One region of the Rhizobium sp. 42MFCr.1 genome, then DNA from elsewhere that is predicted to be linked to it. Evidence: predicted binding sites of a transcription regulator. Region 1 holds the regulator's gene; each other region holds the start of a gene.
The links. The regulator PhoB, encoded in region 1, activates phosphate uptake and scavenging genes when phosphate is short. The targets are predictions, from matches to a motif close to TGTCATNNANCTGTCAT.

Region 2: C934_RS0106040 (DUF2794 domain-containing protein) is a predicted target of PhoB. The motif match lies at 2,166-2,182, and genes of this name have one in related genera.
Region 3: C934_RS0122940 (NAD-glutamate dehydrogenase) is a predicted target of PhoB. The motif match lies at 1,797-1,813, and genes of this name have one in related genera.
Region 4: C934_RS0100900 (UDP-2,3-diacylglucosamine diphosphatase) is a predicted target of PhoB. The motif match lies at 1,679-1,695, and genes of this name have one in related genera.

Annotation. Positions count from the first base shown of each region.
Region 1 is NZ_KB897832.1:5,066-9,802, reverse strand. It holds gene pstB (phosphate ABC transporter ATP-binding protein PstB) at 1-215, shown strand, start outside; gene phoU (phosphate signaling complex protein PhoU) at 259-972, shown strand; gene phoB (phosphate regulon transcriptional regulator PhoB) at 1,009-1,692, shown strand; gene C934_RS0115790 (GcrA family cell cycle regulator) at 1,786-2,319, opposite strand; gene C934_RS0115785 (aspartate aminotransferase family protein) at 2,748-3,944, shown strand; gene argF (ornithine carbamoyltransferase) at 3,987-4,737, shown strand, end outside.
Region 2 is NZ_KB897821.1:103,927-108,663, forward strand. It holds gene C934_RS0106025 (ABC transporter permease) at 1-160, shown strand, start outside; gene C934_RS0106030 (Bax inhibitor-1/YccA family protein) at 339-1,067, shown strand; gene C934_RS0106035 (GNAT family N-acetyltransferase) at 1,177-1,734, shown strand; gene C934_RS0106040 (DUF2794 domain-containing protein) at 1,742-2,143, opposite strand; gene C934_RS0106045 (DUF1223 domain-containing protein) at 2,509-3,246, opposite strand; gene acnA (aconitate hydratase AcnA) at 3,482-4,737, opposite strand, start outside.
Region 3 is NZ_KB897846.1:25,109-29,845, reverse strand. It holds gene C934_RS0122940 (NAD-glutamate dehydrogenase) at 1-1,610, opposite strand, end outside; gene pdxY (pyridoxal kinase PdxY) at 1,865-2,740, shown strand; gene C934_RS0122930 (carbonic anhydrase) at 2,803-3,444, shown strand; gene C934_RS0122925 (lytic murein transglycosylase) at 3,506-4,324, opposite strand; gene C934_RS0122920 (aspartate-semialdehyde dehydrogenase) at 4,495-4,737, opposite strand, start outside.
Region 4 is NZ_KB897818.1:174,484-179,220, forward strand. It holds gene C934_RS0100895 (NADP-dependent malic enzyme) at 1-1,527, opposite strand, end outside; gene C934_RS0100900 (UDP-2,3-diacylglucosamine diphosphatase) at 1,755-2,579, shown strand; gene C934_RS0100905 (MFS transporter) at 2,743-3,963, shown strand; gene dgcA (N-acetyl-D-Glu racemase DgcA) at 3,915-4,737, opposite strand, start outside.

The DNA of each region.
Region 1 (4,737 bases):
TTGCAACGGCCAAGGTCGAGGAGCTCATCCACGAGCTCCGCGAGAACTACACGATTGTCATCGTGACGCACTCGATGCAGCAGGCCGCCCGTGTTTCGCAGCGCACAGCCATGTTCCACCTTGGCAACCTCGTCGAGGAGAATGACACCGACAAGATGTTCACCAACCCGGACGATCCGCGCACCCAGGACTACATCATGGGCCGCTTCGGTTGATCGGCCGTCTCGGTAGCACTTACGATATTCAAGGATGAGCCCTATGGCATCGACACATATCTTTTCTGCCTACGACGATGATTTGAAGTTCCTGTCCCGCCGTATCTCGGAAATGGGCGGCTTGGCCGAGCAGATGGTCTCGGATGCAGTACGCGCGCTCGTAAACGGCGATACGGTTCTTGCCCAGAAGGTCATCTCGGACGATGTGATCCTCGACCACGCGGAGCGCGAGATCGGCGACAAGGCGATCGTCACGATCGCCCGCCGCCAGCCGATGGCGGCCGATCTTCGCGAGATCATGGGCTCCATCCGCATCGCGGCAGACCTGGAGCGCGTCGGCGACCTGGGCAAGAACACTGCCAAGCGCGTCATTGCCGTACAGAGCGCCGGCGTGCCGCGCAAGCTCGCCCGCGGCCTCGAGCACCTGTCCGAGCTCGCCCTCGTCCAACTCAAGGAAGTCCTCGACGTCTACACGAGCCGTGCTGCCGACAAAGCAAAATCGGTCCGTGAGCGCGACGAGGAAATCGACGCGATGTACACCTCGCTGTTCCGTGAAATGCTCACCTACATGATGGAAGATCCGCGCAACATCACCAGCTGCACGCATCTTCTGTTCTGCGCCAAGAACATCGAGCGCATCGGCGACCACGCCACCAACATTGCCGAAACGATCTACTACATGGCCACCGGTGCCCAGCCGGAAGGCGAACGTCCGAAGGACGATACCGCCAACACCGTCGGCGCAGTCACTGAATAGTCATTCCGCGACCGCGCCCCCAGGAGACCGAAACGAATGATCCCTAAAGTAGCTGTCGTTGAAGACGAAGAAGCGCTGAGCGTGCTTCTCCGCTATAACCTTGAGGCCGAAGGCTTTGAGGTCGATACCATCCTGCGCGGCGACGAGGCCGAGATCCGGCTTCAGGAACGCACGCCGGACCTTCTCATCCTCGATTGGATGTTGCCGGGCGTGTCTGGCATCGAGCTCTGCCGCCGCCTGCGCATGCGGCCGGAAACCGAGCGCCTGCCGATCATCATGCTGACCGCCCGTGGCGAGGAAAGCGAACGGGTTCGCGGCCTCTCGACCGGTGCTGACGATTACGTCGTCAAGCCGTTCTCGACGCCGGAGCTTGTCGCTCGCGTCAAGGCGATGCTGCGTCGTGCCAAGCCCGAGGTGCTCTCGACGCTGCTGAAGTGCGGCGATATCGAGCTGGATCGCGAGACACACCGCGTTCACCGCAAGAGCCGCGAAGTCCGCCTCGGCCCGACCGAATTCCGCCTTCTCGAGTTCTTGATGGCATCGCCCGGCCGCGTCTTCTCGCGCTCGCAGTTGCTCGACGGCGTCTGGGGTCACGACATCTATGTCGACGAGCGTACTGTTGACGTCCATGTCGGCCGCCTGCGCAAGGCTTTGAACTTTTCCAACATGCAGGACGTCATCCGCACCGTGCGCGGTGCCGGCTATTCGATGGAAGCCTGATCCTTTCAGGCGAGAGCCTGAAAGGTCTTTCCAATACAACGAAAAACGGGCCCGCGAAGGCCCGTTTTCTTTATTCCTTATCCGGCTTCCGGGTCAGGCGACCCGGTTAGCGGCCTTGCGGCGCTCGTTGACCGGCTGGTAGGCCATGCGCTGATGATACGTGCAATACGGGGAAGAGTCCGGGGACTCGCAACCGCAGAAGTGGAAGTCGTCATTGAGCGGATCGCCGACCGGCCACTTGCAGGTGCGCTCGGTGAGTTCGGTGAGGCCAAGGCGGCGAGAAATCGGAACGATTACATTTGCGGCCGGACGGAAGCGGACTTCCTCCACCGTATCGATTTCGATCTCTTCCTTGAGCATCGTCGCGCCCTGTTGGCGGGTAACGGTGCGTGTGGTGATCCGCGAGGCGTAGTTCGTGGCGCGGGGCGCCGAAGTCGTGCGCTTGGGGGTTCTGACGGTGGTCGTCGAACCGCCGGCCTTGGCACGGCCGGGCAGACTCAAACGATGGACTTTACCAATGACGGCATTACGACTTACACCGCCAAGTTGTGCTGCGATCTGGCTGGCGCTCAGGCCTTCGGACCACAGCTTCTTCAGTTTTTCAACGCGCTCGTCTGTCCAGTTCATGCCCCTGTCTCCGCCTTATTAGCGTTGGTGTAGGCAGAATCCTTCACCGTTGCCACGGACGTATCCGAGGCAAGAAACGCTTACTCAAATTTTGGTGACTAGTTCCGCCGCATGCAGCCTAGTAATTGAGTTTTAACCTAGTGTGAGGCCGACTCCGTGACAAGAGTCGGTTGAATCTCGGGGAATCGATTTTCAAGTTTTCCCCAACTTGCTGGGCGTGAGAGTCATTTATGCAACATAGTTGTTGATAGGTCGAGCGCCTCGGGATGGCTGCTTGACGCATGCAGCGAAACCTCAGTTTTGTTGACATTGCAGTGCGAAAAGTAAATAGTGCTGCTCGCCGCCGAAAGGCGGCATTTTTAATTTTCCGGACCTGCTTTCCTTAGCCGGAGTCCGGCTGCTGATGATTGCTGATAGGAGATCGCGCCATGGCTGAAGCCGCGCTTTACGACACCTACTCTCGTGCCCCGCTGCGGTTCGAGCGAGGAGAAGGCGTGTGGCTGATCAGCGAAACGGGCGAGCGATATCTTGATTTCGGCGCGGGCGTTGCCGTCACCTCCGTTGGCCACAGCCATCCGCATGTGGTTGGCGCGCTGAAGGAGCAGGCCGACAAGGTCTGGCATCTGTCCAACATCTATGAGATCCCGGGTCAGGAAACACTGGCAAAGCGGCTGACCGATGCGACCTTCGCCGATAAGGTGTTCTTCACGAACTCCGGCGCGGAAGCCTTGGAATGCGCGATCAAGACCGCGCGCCGCTATCAGTTTTCCAAGGGCCATCCCGAGCGGTTCCATATTATCACCTTTGAAGGCGCCTTCCATGGCCGTACGCTGGCGACGATTGCCGCCGGTGGCCAGGAGAAATACCTCGAAGGCTTCGGTCCCAAGGCGCCTGGCTTCGATCAGGTGCCGTTCGGTGATCTCGATGCACTCCGCAGCGCCATCACAAATGAAACGGCCGCGATCCTCATCGAACCTATTCAGGGGGAAGGCGGCGTCCGCCCGGCGACGAACGAGTTCCTGAAGGCACTTCGCGCGATCTGCGACGAGCATGGTCTGCTGCTGATTTTCGATGAAGTGCAGACCGGCATGGGCCGCACGGGCAAGCTCTTTGCGCATGAGTGGTCAGGCGCTACCCCCGATATCATGGCGGTTGCCAAGGGCATCGGCGGCGGCTTCCCGCTCGGAGCCTGCCTTGCCACGGCAGAGGCCGCTTCCGGCATGAAGGCCGGCACGCATGGCTCCACTTATGGCGGCAATCCGCTCGCCATGGCAGTTGGCAGTGCCGTGCTCGACGTGATCCTCGCGGAGGGCTTCCTGCAGCAGGTGCGTGACGTCTCGCTGGTATTCCGCCAAGGGCTGGCCTCGCTCAAGGATCGCTATCCTGATATCATCGAGGATATCAAGGGCGAGGGGCTGCTGCTCGGCGTCAAGGCCGCCGTGCCGTCCTCCGAACTGCTGCAGGCGATCCGTGACGCCCATCTGCTCGGCGTACCCGCTGGCGACAATGTCATTCGTCTTCTGCCGCCTCTGGTCGTCACTGCTGACGAAGCCCGCGAGGGCCTTGCCCGCCTCGAACGCGCCGCCGAAAGCGTGCGCGCTGCGAAGGTCAAGAAGACGGCTTAATGAATAGTGCCTGTCGGAAGGCGGGCGTGATAGGTAACGATAATGGCTTCCCCCAAACACTTCCTCGATCTCTCCGCCGTCGCGGCATCCGACCTACGGCTCATCATGGATGACGCAATCTCGCGCAAACAGGCCTTCAAGGCCGGGCAGGGCGACAAGCCGCTATCAGGCAAGATGCTGGCGATGATCTTCGAAAAGCCCTCGACGCGCACCCGCGTGTCCTTCGACGTTGGCATGCGCCAGCTCGGGGGCGAGACGCTGTTCCTGTCGGGCACAGAAATGCAGCTTGGCCGCGCCGAGACGATCGGTGACACGGCCAAGGTGCTGTCGCGCTATGTCGACGCGATCATGATCCGCACGACTGATCATGCCCGCATGCTGGAGCTCGCCGAGCATGCAACCGTTCCTGTCATCAACGCATTGACGGATGATACGCACCCCTGCCAGATCATGGCTGATGTCATGACCTTCGAAGAGCACCGCGGCTCGATCAAGGGCAAGACGATCGCCTGGACCGGCGACGGCAACAACGTGCTGCATTCGTTGGTCGAAGGAGCCGCGCGTTTTGGCTACCGCATGAATATGGCGGTGCCCCTTGGTTCCGAGCCAAAGGATCACTATCTGAACTGGGCCCGCAATGAGGGCGCCGAAATCATGCTTTACCATGATGCAGACCGTGCGGTCGCCGGCGTCGATTGTGTGGTGACCGATACCTGGGTCTCCATGAATCAGGAACATCGGGCCCGTGGTCACAACGTATTCCAGCCTTATCAGGTCAATTCGGCTTTGATGG
Region 2 (4,737 bases), on a different contig from region 1:
GTTCATCACCGCCCGGATCATGCGCATCCCCTCGCACTTCCTGCCCGATGTTGCCGGCCTGACACTTGTGACGGCTCTGGTCCTGACCGTTGGTATCGGACTCATCGGCACCTGGCGCATCCTCGGCCAGAAAGCGGCACCCGTTTTGCGCGAACTCTGATTGATCAAACGGAGAAATTTCCTTCACCTTACGGCGATTTAACCCGATCGCGGGTTGCAAGGGCCTTGTTTGCGAAAGCCGAAAGGCTCATATTGTGTGCAGGCATGCTGGGCTCCGCAGCGGCGCCCGGGTCGTTGACCCGCCACCGTGTCCACACCGGAGCTTATAAGAGGAAACTATGGCTGACCTTCGTAATTACCAAGGCCGCGTACAGACTGGCGAGATGATCGACCAGGGCCTGCGCAGCTATATGCTCAAGGTCTACAACCTGATGGCGCTGGGTTTGGCGATCACGGGTGTAGCCGCCTATCTGGGCTTCAATTTCGCCGTCCAGGACGGCCAGCTGACGCAGTTTGGCGTATTGCTTTTCCAGTCGCCGCTCCGTTGGGTGATCATCCTTGCACCGCTGGCTGCCGTGTTCTTCCTGAGCTTCAGGATTAACCGGATGAGCGTTGCCGCCGCGCAGACGACCTTCTGGGTCTACGCCGCGCTGGTGGGCCTGTCGCTTTCGTCGATCTTCCTGGTCTACACGCAGTCGAGCATCACGCAGACGTTCTTCGTGACGGCCGCCTCCTTTGGTGCGCTGTCGCTTTACGGCTACACGACCAAGCGTGATCTCTCCGCGATGGGCTCGTTCCTGATCATGGGTCTCTTCGGCCTGATCATCGCGTCGATCGTGAACATCTTCCTGGCATCGTCTGCCCTGCAGTTCGCGGTCTCCGCGATCGGCGTGCTGATCTTCGCAGGCCTTACCGCCTACGACACGCAGCGCATCAAGGAAATGTACTACGCAGCAGACGGCGCGGATGTTGCCGGCCGCAAGGCAATCATGGGCGCACTGACCCTGTATCTGGACTTCATCAACCTCTTCATGTTCCTCCTGCAGTTCATGGGCGACCGCAAATAAGGAACAGGAACGTTATCGAAAAAGGCGGCTTCGGCCGCCTTTTTTGTTGCTCGATCATGCCGAGGATGATTTCTGGAAGAGTCCATCGTCATATCTGCCGGCCGACCGAATGCCCATCTTCCTCCGCGACGCTTCCTCATCCGACCTCCCTGCCATCACGGCCATCTATCGCGAATCCGTACTGAACGGTGTCGCAAGCTACGAGATCGTCCCACCGGACGAGAGCGAGATGGCGGCACGATTTTCCGCAATCACGGGCCAGAGCTACCCCTACATCGCCGCGATCGATGAGAATGGCGGGCTGCTTGGTTACGCCTACGCCTCGGCCTTCCGCACGCGGCCGGCCTATCGCTGGATGGTCGAGGATTCGATCTACCTGGGGCCGGAAGCGCGCGGCAAGGGAATTGGAAGGCTGCTGCTCGCCGAACTGATCCAACGCTGCACCGATCTCGGCTTTCGCCAGATGGTGGCCGTGATCGGCGGCGCGCATCCGGCATCCATTGCCCTGCATCAGACACTGGGCTTTGCAGAAACCGGCCGACTCAAGGCAACAGGCTACAAGCACGGTCGCTGGCTCGACACGATGATCATGCAGCGTGCCCTGGGTGATGGGGCGGCGACCGACCCCGATGCCTCGACCTATCCAGGCACGCTGTTCAAGGCCTGAGCTCGAGCTACTTCTCGACCAGCTTCAACGCCTTGTTGAAGACCTTCAGAACCTGGGGGAGTTCGTGCCCACGCTTCAGGATAACGCCGTGCGTATTGATAACGGAATAAGCACCCTGCTTGGCAGTGAGCTTCGGATTCTTCTCGATGCGAAAGAGTGGCATTTCACCTGATCGCTTGAAAACGGAGAAGACGGCACGATCCTTCAGATGATCGATCGCATAGTCCCGCCACTCGCCCTCGCCGACCATGCGGCCATAAATCCATAAAATCGCGTCGAGCTCGCGTCGGTGGAATGTAACCGGCGCTGGATCCTTGCTCTGCTTGTATTCCTTGAGATCTACGACGACTGAGGAACTGTTGTCGGCTGACCGGCTCTCGCCGCGCCGCAAATCCGGCTGATCTGTCATCAGTCTCCCTGTGCCTCCGCTTGTGACGGGTACATGACAGTTTGCCTTAGCGTTTACAAATTGCAAGCGGGCGATCAGTCACATTAATCATAGTCTGTGCAATCTCCCGAGCGCCGCAATTCAGTCAAAACAGCGCCTCATTTGGAGGAGAAATTCCCTCACGACTGCGCCGCGGGGCCGTTCGGACCCGCGTCGCACCTGATTTGCGCATGATCTTTTTGCCGGATTTGGTCTGCTGAAAAGGTTTTGTGCGAGTTTGGCGCCAGCGCGCCAAAGGGCCCGGCTGACCGTATCGACCTTAACCCCAGCCCCGAATACGATCAGCCGGGCCGCCCCGTTTTCCATCCGCAAGGCAGATGAAACGGTCAGATATTCTTCCCAGCCATGACGACCGTCGCTCCGAGAATCGCCGATGGATTGCCGTCGGCGGTGGAGGATTGAAGTAGAATCGCGCAGCCCTCAAGATCCGGCTTCTGCATCACGCTGGCCGGCAGCGTCAAGCTCGTTTCCTTGCCCTCCCACATGCCGACGGTTTCGACATCGGCAACGCTGTTCAGATAAGCAATCTTCTGACCGCTGTTTTCGCCCTTCTCGACCTCGATGGTCTTCTCGCGGTTGAAATAGACCATGACGACATTGGCTTTGCCCTGGCCCGCGCCAATCTTGATCTCGAGTTGGTCGTCGCGCATCTGTGCGGTGACCGGCACCGACAATCCCTTGCCTTCGGCTGCATAGCTATCGATTTTCTTATTGATCGCGCCCAGGTCGGCCCCTGCCACATGATCACGACCATTGACGATCACCTGCGGCGTATAGACATTGGCGCGGCCCATGGTCTGCGCGTAGCCATACTGGCGCTCGGTGTTTTCTTTCGAACTCAGCGTGTCGGCCCAGCCCATGTAGTTCCAGTAGTCGACGTGATAAGCGAGGGCAATAACGCCGCCAGCCTCGACAATCTTGCGGAAAGCCGCATCGGCTGGAGGACAAGAAGAACATCCCTGCGAGGTGAAGAGTTCGACCACGCCTTTTGGCGCGTCCTGGGCAAACAGTGGGCCGGCAAGCGCCACACCTGCAACCAGAGAAATCAGAAACCGCGGGGACATTCACTGCACCTTTTCTTCAGCAACCACCGCCACCCTTCGCCATAGGTTCCGATGTCTGAACGTAGAGATAATGGTTCCCGATCTAAACGGAAAGTCACGAAGGGGTGAGACCAAGCTTCGGAGAAGCCAAGCTGAAACACATCAGCGTGACCGGGCATCTAAATACCTCGTACTCAAACAAAAAACCGCCGGAAATCTCTTTCCGGCGGCCATTGTCATGCAAGTCTGTTAACAATCAGGCAGCGAGATCGCGCAGAACCGTCTGCAGGATGCCACCGTTGTTGAGGTAGACCACTTCGTCGAGCGTATCGACGCGCGACAGCAGCGGAACTTCCTTCACGGTGCCGTCCCCGTAGGTAATCTTGGCGATCTTCTTTTCGCGCGGCTTGATGTTCTCAAGGCCCTCGATGCTGACGATTTCGTCGCCCTTCAGGCCGAGGCTTGCCCAGGTCGTGCCCTCTTCGAAGACGAATGGGATGACGCCCATTCCGACCAGGTTCGATCGGTGAATACGCTCGAAGGACTGTGCAATGACCGCCTTCACGCCGAGCAGGTTGGTGCCCTTCGCTGCCCAGTCGCGGGACGAGCCGTTGCCGTACTCGACGCCAGCAAAGATGACGAGCGGAACGCCCTCGGCCTTATACTGCATAGCCGCGTCATAGATCGATTCCTCTTCCTTCGACGGATAGTGGATGGTGTAGCCACCTTCCTTGCCGTTCGGGCCGAGCATGTGGTTGCGGATACGGATATTGGCGAACGTGCCACGCATCATGACTTCATGGTTGCCGCGACGCGTGCCGTACTGGTTGAAGTCGGCAACACCGACGTGGTTCTCAAGCAGGTAAGCACCAGCCGGAGACGCAGCCTTGATCGAACCGGCAGGCGAAATGTGGTCGGTGGTGATCTTGTCGCCGAAAAGGCCGAGAACGCGCGCACCCTTGATATCGGAGATGCCGGTGCCGGTCTTGCCCATGCCCACAAAGTAGGGCGGGTTCTGCACGTAGGTCGACTTGTCATCCCAGGCGTAGGTCTGTCCGGCCGGAACGTTGACGGCTTGCCAGTTTTCATCACCCTTGAAGACGTCGGCGTACTTCGTTTCGTAAAGTTCGCGGGTGACGTACTTCTGGATGAAGTCCTGCACTTCGTGCGAGGTCGGCCAAATGTCCTTGAGATAAACAGGGTTGCCGTTCTGGTCTTCACCGATCGGCTCCTTGGTCAGATCCTTCTGGACCGTGCCGGCCAGAGCGTAGGCAACGACGAGCGGCGGCGAAGCCAGGTAGTTCGCCTGAACATCCGGAGAAATACGGCCTTCGAAGTTGCGGTTGCCCGAGAGCACGCCTGAAACGATCAGACCCTTGTCGTTGATCGTCTTCGAGATCGGCGCCGGCAGCGGACCGGAGTTGCCGATGCAGGTCGTGCAACCGAAGCCGACGAGGTTGAAGCCGAGCTTGTCGAGGTCGGCCTGCAGGCCGGACTTCGCCAGATACTCAC
Region 3 (4,737 bases), on a different contig from region 1:
AACGCAATACGGATTGGTTCGCCAGCCGCGCAGGCGGCGATGTCCTCGAGATCATAGTAGGTCTCTTCCGGCGGGAAGAGATCCTGGAAGGCATGGCTTACCTGCAGGCGCGGCGCCTTCGGTCCGGCAAGCGCCTCGAAGCGGTCATCCCAGCGCGCGGTGATCGCGCGGATGGCCTCCTCCAGCTTTGCCTGTGGCACGCGTGGGGTTTTGCCTCCGGACCGACCGATGATAAAATGGACGCGCGCAACTCCGCCTTCGGGGAAGGCCGGGTAGTAGGCCGAGACACGGCCGTCATAGACGGTCTTCAGATAGGCTCCGATCTTCTCACGCACGATCGAATCGTACTCTTCGCGCGGCACATAGACGATCACGGAAACGAAACGATCGAAGTGATCGATGCGCGGCAGCGCCCGCACGCGCGGCCGATCGGCGAGATCATTGATCTGTTCGGCAAAGCTCGCCAGAAGCGTCGTATCGATCTGGAAGAGGTCGTCGCGCGGATAGGATTCCAGCGTGTTGTCCAGCATGCGGCCGGAGTGGCTCATGGGGTCAAAGCCGAAATGTTCCTTCACTCGTTCGATCTTGGAGCGGAGCAACGGGATATCGCTGGCGAGCGACGTGTAGGCAGTGGAGGTGAAGAGACCGACGATGCGCAACTCGCCGGTCACATTCCCGTTGGTATCGAAGCGCTTGACACCGACATAGTCCATATAGGCGCGGCGATGGACAATCGACTTGACGTTGGCCTTAGTGACGATCAGGAAATCCGGACCATCGAGGAATGCCAGAATTTCAGGCGTGGTCGTAACGGCGTCCCTGCCGGTGCGCAGAACGAGTACGTCTGGGTTGGAGAGAATGCCGAGACCGGTGCCCTTGTCGCGCTCAACCTTCGCGCTCGCGCCCTTTCCGGAATAGACATATTCGCGCATTCCGAGGAAGGTGAAGTTCGCGTCGCGCAGCCACGTCAGGAAGGCAAGCGCTTCATCCCTTTCCGCTTTCCGGCGGCTGGCATTGTAAGCGGAAAGCTCATCGATCACGGTTCCGAGCTTGTCCAGCATGGGCCTCCAGTCGGAAACCGTCACGCGCACCTGCTCGACCACCGTCTTTATCCGCTTGACGAGGTCTGCGGCCTGGGCTGTCGTTAGAGGGGCAAGATGCAGCTGGATATGGCTGACGCGATTGGCCGGCTCGCTCGGGAGATCGGCGGAGTAAAGTTCCGGCGCCTTGCCATCCTCCATCACCAGGATCGGATGCACGGCCATGTAGAGGTCGCGATAGCTGCTGGTAACTTCGCCCATTACCGATTCATACAGGAACGGCATGTTGTGGTCGGTGACCGTGAGAACGGATACGGCAACGCCGTCGGGCTCCACATCGGCGATGGTCTCGATGGTGATCCGTGCCGAATTGCTGCCCCAGGCCGCGAGCTCCTTGGCGGAATGGATGGCCGAAAGCGCCAGCATCTCCGGTGTGTAGCGTTCCAGGTCGTCGCCGCTGGCGCGACCGAACAGGAACTCGGGATTGAGGTAGGCTTCCCCCGTTGCCGTCGCGATCTTGGTCGCGCTCTCCAGTTGTTTTTCGCGCTTCGGATTGTTTCGGCCAGCCATCGCAGATACTCCTCATCTCCTCGATTTGGCGCAAGTTAGCAGAAGATTTGACGAAAGAATCTCTAAAAGACGGCATCCCGAGGCAGCTTTCATGCGTTTTTGGCCGCCGGGACGCAAATTTTCGAAAGATTTTTGGTTTGCCGTAAGTACGTGGAAATTCTTGAGGGGCGACGTTGGCATGCCTGCATGAAGGGCAGTTGACAGTGAAGCTGCAAAAAGGGGATCAACACTCATTGGAAGCCGAGTCGAGCATCATGTCGGAAAATGCCGCAGGAACTGTCATCGTTATCTCTAGCCACGTTGTGCGCGGCTCCGTCGGAAATCGTGCAGCGGTCTTTGCACTAGAGACGCTTGGTCACCAGGTCTGGGCGTTGCCGACGATCGTGCTTCCGTGGCATCCCGGTCACGGTCGGTCGACGCGGCTAACGTTCACCGAAAGCGATTTTGACGCGGCTATCGACGATCTCATTCGCGCGCCTTGGATCGGCGAGGTGAAGGCGGTTCTTTCCGGCTATTTCGGCAATGCCGCGCAGGCGCGCTCGGTTGCTCGGCTCGTGACGGCTTTGCGCGAGCACAAGCCGGACCTGCTCTATGTTTGCGATCCGGTCATGGGGGATCTGGGTGGTCTCTACGTACCACAGGCAACGGCGGAGGCGATCAGGGATCATCTGATACCACTGGCTTCGCTTGCGACGCCCAATCGATACGAACTGGCCTGGCTTGTAGGTGCCCCGCTGGAGGACAATACGGCGATTATGGACGCCGCCCTGTCGCTGGGGCCCTCCCGCATGCTGGTGACGTCAGCGGTGCCGATGATGGCCGGCGGCACAGGGAACCTCTATCTTTCGGGGCGTCATGCGCTGCTGGCGGAGCATCGCCTTATCGACAAGCCGCCGAATGGTCTCGGAGATCTACTTGCCGCGCTGTTTCTGTCGCGACTTCTTTCCGGCATGGAGGACGAGAAGGCGCTTCAGCTTGCAACGGCAAGCGTCTACGAGGTGCTTGCCCGCGCCGTAAAGCGGGGCAGCGATGAATTGACGCTGGCAAGCGACTCGTCGAGCCTGGCAACGCCGATGGCGATGGTCCAGATGCGGCGCTTGATGCATCCGGCGCAAAGGCGCAAAAGCTGACGACGCTTCCTATCTTGCAGTGCGATATTGATCTTGCCGGGCGCAAGCTGTAATCGAAGATCATGCAGCGTTTTCCAAACACCCTTCTCGACGGTTATCGCAACTTTATGAACGGGCGTTACACGGACGCCCGTGATCGCTATAAAGCGCTGGCCGAGCACGGCCAAAACCCAAGTACGCTGGTGGTCGCATGTTCGGATTCGCGCGCTGCGCCCGAGCTGATATTCGATGCCGGTCCCGGCGAACTGTTCGTCATCCGCAACGTGGCCAATATGGTGCCGCCCTACGAGCCGGACGGCCATTTCCATGCCACCTCGGCTGCGCTGGAATTCGCGGTTCAGGCCTTGAAGGTTACGGACATCGTGGTCATGGGTCACGGGCGCTGTGGGGGCATCAGGGCCGCTCTCGACCCAAGTGCCGAACCCCTTTCACCCGGTGACTTTATCGGACGCTGGATGTCGCTCGTGAAGCCTGCCGCAGAGCAGATCGGCGCCAACGATGTCATGACGCCTTCCGAGCGTCAGACCGCGCTCGAGCGCGTATCGATCCGCAACTCCATTGAGAATCTCAGGACCTTCCCGAACATCAAGGCATTGGAGGAGGAAGGCAAGATCGCGCTTCACGGTGCCTGGTTCGACATCTCGACCGGCGAACTCTGGGTGATGGATTCCGAAACTCGCGACTTCATTCGCCCGGACGTCTAAGCCCAAAACAAAAAAAGCGCCGAAGTTCGGTTCGGCGCTTTTGGCTTACGCTACGCTGTTCTCAATTTCCGTCTATCTGCTGTCCAATGTAGGCGATCGCCTGCTGGTAGACCGTCGCCGCGTTCCAGCCGGCGATGGCCGCGAAGTTGGGCTCGCCCGGCTGATAACCCGCACCGGCCTGCCAGCCATGGCCCTTCAGGAAGTTGGCAGTCGAGGCAAGCGCGTCAGCGCGAGAACCGACCATATCGACGCGGCCGTCGCCGTCGCCATCGGCGCCGAAGCGCACGACATTGCGCGGCAGGAACTGCGTCTGGCCGATTTCACCATGCGCTGCTCCACGCGCCTGCGTATTGAGATAACCCTCAGAGACCAGCTGCAGCGCGGCATAAAGCTGGTCGGTGAAATAGTCGGAGCGACGGCAGTCATAGGCGAGCGTGGAGACGGCCGACAGCGTATGCTGGTTGCCCATGTAGCTGCCGAATCCGGTTTCCATGCCCCAAATCGCGATCAACGGGCCGGCAGGAACACCGAAGCGACGCTCGATCGATGCAAAAAGAGCTGCATTGGAGCGCTTCATGCTCTTGCCGCGCGAGATGATCGCGGCACCACCGCGCTTCTGCATGAAGGCATCAAAGGAAAGCTTGAAGCTCTTCTGGCCGCGGTCGGCGGCAATGGTCGGCCTGTTGTAGGAGACGTTTGCGAAGGCGCGATCCAGAACCGAGGGGCTGACACCGTTTGCAACGGCTTCTTGCTTGAACTCGTCCACCCAGGCGTTGAAGCCGGCGCCGTTGTTGCCGCACTGGGCTGCCGTGGCGGCTGCAGGAACTGCGTGGAGCATGCAGGCGGCGGCAGCTGCCAGCAAAAATTTCGTCATGCGCATGGAGATATCCCGATCTGACTGGCCTTCAAACCGGGCCAGCGGCCCCGCTTTCGGCAATATTGTCACCGTCTTTGATTTGGCAAGCGCGGGAAGCCGAAACGACCAACCCGCGCCAAGAAAAGCCCTTACCTTATTTAGCCGGGCTTAACAAACCATAGTTAACAACTGGTTCAGGCTGCCTGCTTGCGCGGCTTCACAAGTCCGCGATTGACAAGCAACTCGGCGATCTGGATCGCGTTCAGAGCGGCACCCTTGCGGAGGTTGTCGGAAACCACCCACATATTCAGGCCGTTCTCGACCGTCGCGTCCTCGCGGATGCGCGAGATAAAGGTCGCGTCTTCGCCAGCGGATTCGTAAGGCGTGATGTAACCACCGTTCTCGTGCTTGTCGATGACGAGGCAGCCGGGAGCTTC
Region 4 (4,737 bases), on a different contig from region 1:
GAAATCCGAAAGCGGGCGGATGCGCAGGCCGTAGCGCTGGAGGCGCGTTTCGATGACCTGCGGGCGGCCGATCAGGATCGGTTCGGCAATGCCTTCTTCCAGCAGCACCTGCGCGGCGCGCAGCACGCGTTCATCCTCACCTTCCGAGAAGATGACCCTCTTGCGCTCGGCATTCTTCGCCGCAGCAAAGATCGGTTTCATGATGAAGCCCGAACGGAAGACGAAACGATTGAGCTGGTCGAGATAGGCGTCGAAATCGGTGATCGGACGCAGGGCGACACCGCTTTCGGCGGCAGCCCTCGCGACCGCCGGGGCGATCCGCAGGATCAGGCGCGGGTCGAAGGGCGAAGGGATCAGGTAGTTCGGGCCGAAGACCGGCGTTTCGCCCGAATAGGCGCGGGCGGCGACGTCGGACGGCTCCTCCCGCGCAAGTGCCGCGATGGCGCGCACGGCAGCCATCTTCATTTCTTCGTTGATGGTGACCGCGCCGCAATCCAAAGCACCCCGGAAGATGTAGGGGAAGCAAAGAACATTGTTCACCTGGTTCGGGAAGTCGGAGCGACCGGTGCAGATCATTGCATCGGGGCGGGCAGCGCGGGCGAGATCGGGCATGATCTCCGGCGTCGGATTGGCGAGCGCCATGATCAGCGGGTTTTCGGCCATCTGCGCCAGCAGTTCCGGCTTCAGCACGCCGGCGGCAGACAAGCCAAGGAATACGTCGGCGCCACCGATGTTTTCCGCAAGCGTGCGCGTGTCGCTCTTTTGGGAGTAGACGCTCTTCCACTTGTCCATCAACTCTGTACGGCCTTCGTAGACCAGGCCTTCGATGTCGTGGACCCAGATATTCTCGCGTTTGGCGCCCAGCGTGACGAGGAGGTTGAGGCAGGCGAGGGCAGCGGCACCCGCGCCCGAAGCGACGATCTTGACCTCGTCGATCTTCTTGTTGGCCAGTTCCAGGCCATTGAGGATCGCCGCAGCGACGATGATGGCCGTGCCATGCTGGTCGTCATGGAAAACCGGGATCTTCATGGTCTTGCGGAGGCGGCGCTCGATCTCGAAACATTCCGGCGCCTTGATGTCCTCGAGATTGATGCCGCCGAAGGTCGGCTCGAGCGAGGCGACGGTCGAGACCATCTGATCGACACTCGTTGCATCGACCTCGATATCGAAGACATCGATGTTGGCAAACTTCTTGAAGAGGACGGCCTTACCCTCCATGACCGGCTTTGATGCCAGCGGACCGATATTGCCGAGGCCGAGAACGGCCGTACCGTTGGAAATGACCGCTACGAGATTTGCGCGCGAGGTATAGTCGGCGGCCGTCTCGGGATTGTCGCGGATGGCGAGACAGGGTGCTGCGACGCCGGGGGAATAGGCCAGCGCCAGGTCGCGCTGGTTGCCGAGCGGCTTGATTGCCTGGATTTCAAGCTTGCCCGGACGCGGATAGCGATGGAAGTAGAGCGCCTGCTCGTCGAGGCTTCCACCTGCCAAATTCTTTTCCGTCTTGGACTTTTCGTGATGATCCATCATCGCCTCCGGCTGCCGCATGCTGTCTTTGAACTGCCTTCAATACATCAAACGGGATGGTCGAACAGTCGGAATTTCCGTTCGAAATGCGAAAACAGCGCAAATCTGCCGTGGGGGGAGCGCAGGTCTGTAGAGACCGGGAAAATCGGGCGTGACAACCGGATGTCATCTTCCTGAAACACGACTCTGGTTTTGGAAGGTCAGGTGAACCATGGGACACGAGCAGGATGCTTGTGAGGGACAATATGGATACGCGGCACTTCCGTACGCTTTTCATTTCCGATGTGCATCTCGGCTCCAAGGCCGCGAAGGTGGACTTCCTGTTGGATTTTCTCAAGCATCACGAGGCCGATACCATCGTCCTCGTCGGCGATATCATCGATGGCTGGCGACTGAAGCGCAGCTGGTACTGGCCGCAGGATTGCAACGACGTGGTCCAGAAGCTGCTGCGCAAGGCGCGCAAGGGCACGCGGGTGGTTTATATCCCCGGCAATCACGACGAATTCCTTCGTGACTTTCCAGGCACCCATTTCGGTGGCATCGAGGTTGCCGAGCGCATCATGCACGAAGCGGCCGACGGCAAGAAGTACCTCGTGCTGCATGGCGACGAGTTCGACGTCGTGGTGCGCAACGCCCGCCTGCTCGCCTATCTCGGCGACTGGGCATACGACATGGCGATCATAATCAATATTGGCCTAGCAGCAATCCGTCGCCGGATGGGGATGCCGTACTGGTCGTTTTCCGCATGGGCCAAGCTTCAGGTGAAGCATGCAGTCAACTTCATCGGCGAGTTCCAGCGCGTCGTTGCCGACGAAGCCCGTAAGCACGGTGCGGACGGCGTGATTTGTGGCCACATTCATCACGCTGTCATGGAAGACATGGACGGGATCCGTTACATCAACACTGGAGACTGGGTCGAAAGCTGTACGGCGATCGCCGAGCATCAAGACGGCGCCTTTGAATTGATCGAATGGCGTTCCATGAGCGGTACGCAGGCGGTCCCGATGGCGATCGGGCATCGCGAAAAGGACGTCGCCCGGCAAGCCGCTTAGGCGCAATCTCCCAAGCCAGCAATTCAATGCATCAGTTTAGCCCGTTGTGTCTTTGCGACAGGCCCTATTTATTTTTTTAAACGTTTCAATCGGGCAATTTCTTGCCATAGTCGCCCTTAGGTTGACGTGATAGGCAGCGTTCAGTTTCCTGCAGGTCCACCTAATGATTCCCGCTCAAAACCCTCAGACAGGCGAGGGCGCCCCGCCGCGCTTTCGGCTTCTCAGTGCCCTGTCTTACTGCGCGCCCCTGCTCGTCAATGGCGTTGCGTTGCCCTTCTTTCCGATGTGGCTTGCACAGCACGAATTCAACGACCACGAGATCGGCGTCATCCTCGCGGTGCCGATGGTCGTGCGCGTGCTCGTCGCCCCGATCGTGGCGATGTATGCCGACCGGATGAGGGAGCGAGCGGATGTGCTGCTGTTTTCCGGAGTCCTGTCGCTGCTGACAGCCATCGCGCTCTACTGGACGAACACATTCTGGCCGGTGCTGATCGTCTACACGATCCAGGGAGCGACCTTTGCCTGTTATGTCCCGGTTGTCGAATCGATCGTGATCTCCGGAGTGCGGCGCTGGGGTCTGGATTACGGCTCCATGCGGGTATGGGGGTCGGTAGCGTTCATCGTCTCCACTCTGATCGGCGGGCAGCTGATCGGGCATTGGGGTGGCGAGATGGTGTTGCCTGTCATGACCTTTGGCTTTGTTATGACTGTTGTGATGGCTATCTATTGTCCCCGGATCGGCCCGACGCGCAGGCGCGGGATACCTGTCGATATCTCGGCTGCAACGGGGAGTTCTCTGCGCCAGCCCCATTTGTTGGCGTTGCTGATCGGGGTCGCAATCCAGCAGTCAAGCCACGCGGTGCTGCAGGCCTTCGCATCCCTCTACTGGCGAGAACTCGGCTTTTCCGGCACCGAGATCGCCGTTTTGTGGAGTGCTGGCGTTGCGGCCGAAGTGACCGTCTTCTTTCTTTCCCGCCGGCTGAACCGCCGGTTCAGCGCCTGGACGCTAATCCGGTTCGGGGCGGCGGTCAGCGTGTGTCGCTGGATTCTGTTCCCGATGCATTGGGGGTTCTGGGGCTTCTTCCTGCTTCAGTGCATGCATTCCTGCACCTATGCGTTCGTGCATACGGGCGTGCAGACACGTATCGTCGCCTCGGTGCAGGAGACGCAGGAATCGTCGGCGCAGGGCGCGTATTTCTTCTACAACGGCATGTTCATGGGGCTGATGACCATCGCCTCCGGTTACATCTACGCTTGGCTCGGCCTCGCAAGCTACTACGTGATGGCACTCGTCGCCCTGACCGGTCTCGGGCTGGTTATCGCGGCTTACTATCTTCAGCCCCAGAGCGTCGTTTCCGGCGGGAAAACGAGAGAGGCCGTATAACGCAGTCCCGGTTCGCGGTCGCGAGCAAGCAGCAGCGGTCCATCGAGGTCGACGAACTCGGCGTCCTGGGCCAGCAGCACGGCTGGCGCCATTGCCAGCGACGTGCCGACCATGCAGCCGACCATGATCTTGAAATCAAGGCGTTGCGCCTCTTTCTTCATCACAAGCGCCTCCGTGAGGCCACCCGTTTTGTCGAGCTTGATATTGATCGCGTCGTAGCGGTCGCGAAGGCTGGCGAGGTCCCCGGTATGGTGGACGCTTTCATCCGCGCAAACGAGGACGGGACGACGGATCTCCGCCAGAAATTCATCCTTGCCGGCCGGCAGCGGCTGTTCGACCAAGGCGACGCCCATATCGGCAGCGATGCGCAGATGATGCTCAAGCGTTTCGTCAGGCCAGCCCTCATTGGCATCGAGGATGATCGCCGCATTGGGCGCTGCCTCGCGAACCGCGCGGATACGGCTTTCGTCATCGCCGGTGCCGACCTTGACCTTCAGGAGGGCCCGATCGGCGTTTGCGCGCGCCTGTGCAGCCATGACGTCAGGTTCGCCGAGCGAGATCGTGAAGGCGGTCGTCAGCGGCTGCGGCTGCGCCAGGCCAAGCGCCATGATCACGGTTTCGCCCGAACTCTTGGCTTCCAGATCCCAGAGGGCGCAGTCAACGACATTGCGCGCGGCGCCGGGAGGCATAGCTCGCTGAAGTTCCTTTCGCGTCAGGCCGGCTTCAATCAACGGCTTTGCCGCTTCGATCTGTGCTGCCACGCTTTCCATGGTC